Hyalangium ruber: one gene and its partner. The protein of the gene in region 1 binds, or shares a complex with, the protein of each later gene. Links are inferred from orthologs where the notes say so. Each region holds a gene or a part of one and is shown on either strand. Other genes may lie near its edges.

What was found. Proteins that work in one complex are often made in the same cells at the same time.
Region 2: the proteins of SYV04_RS25590 (region 1) and dapF are in contact, whole or in part, in a solved structure (PDB 5YGU), measured with the Escherichia coli proteins. The link is inferred for Hyalangium ruber from one-to-one orthologs.

The regions. Positions count from the first base shown.
Region 1 is NZ_JAXIVS010000009.1:170,362-173,118, forward strand. The notes cover bases 2-2,691. They hold SYV04_RS25590 (NUDIX hydrolase), read left to right. Parts: upstream 2-956; coding sequence 957-1,427; downstream 1,428-2,691. Other genes in these bases: SYV04_RS25580 (hypothetical protein), read left to right, coding at 2-260; SYV04_RS25585 (hypothetical protein), read left to right, coding at 273-917; rpoZ (DNA-directed RNA polymerase subunit omega), read right to left, coding at 1,424-1,708; SYV04_RS25600 (CHRD domain-containing protein), read right to left, coding at 1,846-2,304; SYV04_RS25605 (hypothetical protein), read right to left, coding at 2,464-2,691. Outside these bases: more of SYV04_RS25580, read left to right, coding at 1-1; more of SYV04_RS25605, read right to left, coding at 2,692-2,757. UniProt on the Escherichia coli protein: Master regulator of 5'-end-dependent mRNA decay.
Region 2 is NZ_JAXIVS010000032.1:30,198-33,221, forward strand. Bases 68-3,024 are described here. They hold dapF (diaminopimelate epimerase), read left to right. Parts: upstream 68-1,098; coding sequence 1,099-1,950; downstream 1,951-3,024. Other genes in these bases: SYV04_RS43365 (methyltransferase domain-containing protein), read left to right, coding at 68-1,074; SYV04_RS43375 (GGDEF domain-containing response regulator), read left to right, coding at 1,988-3,024. Outside these bases: more of SYV04_RS43365, read left to right, coding at 1-67. UniProt on the Escherichia coli protein: Involved in the succinylase branch of the L-lysine biosynthesis and in the biosynthesis of the pentapeptide incorporated in the peptidoglycan moiety. Catalyzes the stereoinversion of LL-2,6-diaminopimelate (L,L-DAP) to meso-diaminopimelate (meso-DAP).

The sequences.
Region 1 (2,757 bases):
AGATGGGTGGCACGGCCTACGGGCACGTGGCCGACCTCTCACCCGCCGCGGGCTTCGCGGATGTGTACCGCGAGCTGTGCGCGAAGTTCCGGGCGCTGGTGGAGGTGCTGGAGGAGATCGCCGCGCGCGGCATGGTGCAGGGCGGGCCCAGCGGCACGCTGAAGGTGTACGAGAGCTGGGCGCGCACCGGCAGCAACAAGCTGGAGCGGGTGCTGGTGGACGCGGGGATGCTCACGCCCAAGGGGCACATGCCCAACTAGCCGGGAGGCTGCATGATCGGTCGAGTCCAGGATCACCTGGAGGCCATCTATGGCATCACCTGTGAGGCGCGGGCCGAGACCTTCGTGGTGGACACGGAGGCCGCGGTCCAGCTGGGCGGTACTGGCCGGACGGAGGAGGAGCTGCTGGTAAGCGAGGCGGAGGGGGAGCTGGAAATGGCCCTCTACCTGGCGCCCTCGCTGCTCAGCCGGCTCAAGCCGTACGAGGCGGGGCCGGTGGGCCACCTGCTGGACGGGGACCTGGACGGGTACTGCCAGCTGGCCGAGGGCGTCTCGCACTTCCTCTATGTGGCGCACACCGCGGCGCACGGGCGGGCCCTCTCCCTGCTGGAGCTGGAGGCCCAGGCCGAGGTGGACAAGTTCGCCGTCTGCCTGCTGCACCGCTGGGGGGAAGGGGTGAAGGCCTGGGCCCAGGAGCTGCTGCGCCGGCTCTTCGACCGGGTCTCCTACCATGCCCGACTGTCCCCCCAGGAGCGCTGGCGGTACGAGCAGGCCAACCGGCTGTCGCGTAACTTCTGCTCGCGGCTGATGGTCCACGTGGCGGAGCGGCGGCTGGACCGGCTGCTGTCGGAGCTGCGCTACGCCTACCGGCTGGGGGCGGAGGCCAAACTGGCCCACTTCGCCTACGCGACGACGTAAGCCCCTCCGGGCCCGCTTTTCAGGGTAGGGTGGGCCCGTATGCCGCGTGAGGCGTCCGCCGGAGGTGTGGTCATCCGCGAGAACGCGGGGAGCTGGGAGGTGGCGGTGATCCGCCCCCACGGGCGCAACCTATGGGCGCTGCCCAAGGGGCACGTGGATCCCGGCGAGACTCCCGAGCAGACCGCCACGCGAGAGGTGCGCGAGGAGACGGGGGTGACGGCCTCGCTCATGGCCTCGCTGGGGGAGATCCGCTACGTCTACCAGTTCCGGGGGCAGCGCATCTTCAAGCGCGTCCACTTCTTCCTCTTGCGCTACGAGGCAGGAGAGCTGGGAGTGCTCCCACCCGGCCCTCGCGTGGAGGTGGACGAGGTGCGCTGGGTGCCGCTGGCACAGCTCGTCTCGTTGCTGGGGTACAAGGGGGAGAAGTCCATCGCCGCGCGCGCCACACGCCTGCTTCGCGCGGGGGACTCGACTCCCCCCGGGGTGCTCCCTCAGGGAGCGGGCAGCTAGACGGCCGGAGGCGTCGGAGCGGGGGCGGCACCGGCGGCGGCGGCGGCCTTGGCCTCGTCGCTGGCGTACTTGCCCGACAGCGCCTCGCGCACGTCGCGGTCGAACTTCACGCGGCCGGTGGCGATCTCACGCAGGGAGAGCACGGGCGGCTTGTTCTTGGAGATCTCGATGATGGGGCGGGCGCCGGCCATCAGCTGGCGGGCGCGCTTGGCGCCGAGCAGCACCAGGGCGAACCGGTTGTCCACGAGGGGGAGGCAGTCTTCGACGGTAATGCGGGCCATGGAATCCCTTTGGCGACTCTTGAAGAACGTCGGAACCTAAAGAGCAGGCCGGGCCGAGTCAAGGAAGGACAACGAAGAGGGGCAGGCGAGCGAACGGCGGCCCGACCTGCCCCAGGGTGCTCCCGAAACCTGACCGACTAGTCCTTCTTGGTCAGGTCGGCGCGGATCTCGCCGTTCGGGTTCATGTTGGTGTGGATGTTGACGTACATCTTGCCGCCCTCGAAGTTCGTCACGTCCGTGTCGGTCAGCTTCACGTCGCTGCACTTCGGGGTGACCGAGCCCTCGGCCTCGGCGCCGATGCTGCCGCTGGTGGCCGCGGGGACCTTCAGGTGGCAGAAGATCGGCCCGGTGCCGTCCGAACCCACGGGGCCGTGGATGTGGGCGCTGGCGGCGTTGCCGCTCAGGCCCGTGAAGTCACCATCGACATCCAGGCTCTCGCCGTCGACCTTGACGGTGACGCTGCCGCTGGCGCTGGTCGTGACCGCCGTGGGCTTCTGCGCGGCGCCGCTCAGCGTGCCGGTCAGCTCCGTGCCGCCACCACACGCCACCAGCGCCAACGTCGACACACATGCGATGAAAAGACGATTCGCCTTCATTGTGTAATCCTCCTTGAGTGACCCACGCGGCGCTGGAGAGTCCGAACGGCAGGGCTCGAGGCCGTGCCGGGGGCTGGAAGTGAGGTACTGGCCGAGTGGGGTTGCCTGCCTAACAAGCGGCCCTGACAACAGCCAGCTTTTGGCGGGGGAAGCGTCGCGTCATGGACCAAAGTCTGGCACTTGGATGCAGTCGCTAAGCCTTCCAATACCGAACAGTTGCCAACTGCCTTTGGCGTAGAGGATGCGGCCCTGCGCATCCCAGCACTCCTGGAAGCTGGCGCCCAGCAGGTCTCCCACGAGGATGGTGTACATCCCCACGCCGCCACTGCTCGGAGTCCACCGACTGGTGATCTCCACATCCTCCTTGGCGTTGCCTGGCACCGCGTCGGTGTTCTTCAGCAGGAATCGCATCTCGCCGAAGCCGCCCGTCTGCTCCCGGTAGGTGTAGCGGAT
Region 2 (3,024 bases), on another replicon or contig:
GAGCGCGAGCGGATGCAGACGGACCTGACCGTCGCCAAGGCGGCCCGGGTGCGGCTGGAGGGGCGGGTGGCGGCGCTGGAGGCGGCGGCCGCGGACGCCGCGCGGCTCCTCGATGCCGAGCGCTCCGAGCGCAACCGCCAGACGCAGGTGGCGGGGGAGGCGCAGGAGACGATCCTGCGGCGCGAGAAGGAAGCCGCGGAGGTGTTGCAGGCCATCCGGCAGCGCGAGAAGGAGGCCACCGAGGGCGCGCAGGAGGCCCAGCGGCGCGAGAAGGAATCCGCCGAGGCCGCGCAGGAGGCTCAGCGGCGCGAGAAGGAGGCCGCCGAGCGGCTCGCCACGCTCCAGAGGGAGCTGCCCTTGTTGCGCGAGCAGGCGGAGAGCCTGGGCGCCGAGAAGCAGATCCTCCTGGAGGATCAGTCTCGGCTGGAAACCCGGATCCGAGAGCTCACGTCCCGGCTGGAGGCGAGCGAGTCGGAGAAGCCACCCACCGTCGATCCCGGAGTGGTCGCGGAGCTGGAGCGGCTCAAGGAGCGCGCCGAGGCCCACGAGGCCGAGCTGAAGGAACTCCAAGCGCGTCTCGATCAGGCCAAGGAGCAGGAGGAGAGCCTGCGAGCCACCCTGGCCGAGCGCGAGGAGAAGCTCGAGGAGGCCCAGCAGCGCCTGGTGACGTATGACCAGGAACTGGCGGCCCTGCGACGTGCCGCCAAGGCGAGCGCGCCCGCTGCACCGCCCGCCACCCCCCGCGCGGCGCCAGGGGCCACCGGTGCCGAGGCGCCTCGGCGTCCGGCCACCCTCCCGCCGACTCCGGCCAAGACGGGGAGCCGGACCCCTGTTCCCGTCGCGGGGACTCCGCCCGTGCGCCGGCCGGGACCTGGAACGGGAACCCCTGGAGCAGGCGCGGGAGCCCCTCCGGTCCTCGTTCCCAACGCGGGCGCGCCGCCAGTGCTCACGCCCGCCCCCACGGGCTCCGCTCGCCCTGCCACTCCCGCTCCCGGAGTGCCCCGGCGTCCGGCCAGCGCCCTGCCCGCGGTGGGCGCTCCTGTGCCGCCCTCCAAGGTGGACGGGCAGGAATGAGCCCTCGTCGCTAGGATGAAGGCCGTGGCGGAACGCGAACGCATCTTCAAGTACCACGGGCTCGGCAACGACTTCGTCGTGCTCGACCGGCGCCAGTCGGGCGTGGACATCGACGCCGAGACGTCTCGGTGGATGTGCGACCGGCGGCGGGGCATTGGCGCGGATGGAGTCCTGGCGCTCCTCCCCTCGACGGCCGGGCTGGCGCGGATGGTGGTCCACAACTCCGACGGCAGCATCGCGGAGATGTGCGGCAACGGCCTGCGCTGTGCGGTGAAGTACCTCGTGGACCACGCCGGAGGCCGGCCCGAGCGCATCCTCGTGGAGACAGGCGCGGGAGTCCTCGCCTGCGTCCCCACCTACGACGCGCACGGCGCCGCCGAGGTGGACGTGTCCATGGGGCCCGCGCGCCTCGTGGCCTCCAACCTGCCCTCGGGGGCCACGGGCCAGCCGTTCCTCCAGGCCTCGGTGCCGGGCCACTCCGGCCTGCACGGCACGGCGGTGAGCATGGGCAACCCGCACCTCGTCCTGCTGGACCGTCCGCTGGACGAGGCCGAGCGCCTGGGGCCGACCCTGGAGCGCCACCCCTCCTTCCCGGACCGGACCAACGTGGAGTTCGTCCGCGTGGACCCGGATGGCCTCACCGTCGTGGTGTGGGAGCGGGGCTGCGGGCTGACCCAGGCGTGTGGGACAGGGGCCTGCGCCTCGGCGACGGCGGCGGTGCTGGCCAAACGGCTCCCGGCGGATGCCTGGCTGCGAGTCACCCTGCCGGGTGGGGACCTGCAGATTCGCGTGCCTGCCGACCTGTCCGACATCCGCCTCCGAGGCCCGGCGACCTTCGTCTTCGAAGGCGTTGTCGCGCTTCCAGCGGGCCGGTAACCTTCCGATTCCCTCGTACCCCGAGTCCCTCCGAGCCGTGGCCGGCACCATCCTCCTCGTCGATGACGATCGCTTCTTCCGAGAGTTCGCCACCGACATGCTCTCGCGCCGGGGCTACCGCGTCGTCGCGGCGGCGGACGCCCAGCAGGCGCTCAAGGAGACGGCCCTCACCCGGTTCGAGCTCGTCCTCACGGACGTGATGATGCCGGGGCTGGACGGCTTCGAGCTCACGGCGCGGCTGCGCGAGAGGGATCCGGACCAGGAGGTCATCCTCATCAGCGCCCGGCCGGACGTGAAGGGCTCGGAGATGGCCCTGCGTGCGGGGGCGGCCGACTGCCTCACCAAGCCCATCGAGGAGGCGGACCTCTTCCTGGCGGTGGACCGGGCGCTGCAGCGCGTGGCCCTGCGCAGCGAGCGCGCCCAACTGCGCGACGAGAACCTCGAGTTCGCCCGCTACCAGAACCTCCACCGCCGCTGCCTGGAGTTCCTCGCCTACCCGGACCTGGAGGGACTGCAGGAGCGCGTCATCGCGGACCTGGCCGCCGTGTGCGACGCGCAGAGCGCAGCGCTCTGGGTGGTGGATGACCGCAACGAGCTGGTGCTGCGCGCCTACCGGGGACTGCTGGACCGGCAGTTCCTCGTGGAGAAGATGCGCCCCGATGGCGCGCTGGCCGTGCGCCTGCGCGAGGCCGCTCCGTGGCTCTCGCGCGAGGAGCGCTCGCCGGTGCTGTACGTACCGCTGGTGGCCGCCGGCGAGCTGATGGGGCTGGCGCAGCTCTCGGACCCGCTCGGCGGCGAGTTCCAGCCGGAGCACGTGCGCCAGGCGCGGATCATCGGCGACTTCGCGGCGGTGGGCGTGAAGAACGGCCGGCGGATGATGGCGCTCCAGCGCCTGGGCCTGAGGGACCGGGAGACGGCCGCCTACAACCTCAGCTACTTCACCGACTACGCCTCCAAGGAGATCTACAAGGCGCGGCGCTACGGGCGCACGTTCTCGCTGCTCACGTTCTCCATCGACAACCTGCCGCTGGTGCGGGTGCGGCTGGGCGCGGCGGACGCCAAGAAGGCGGTGCG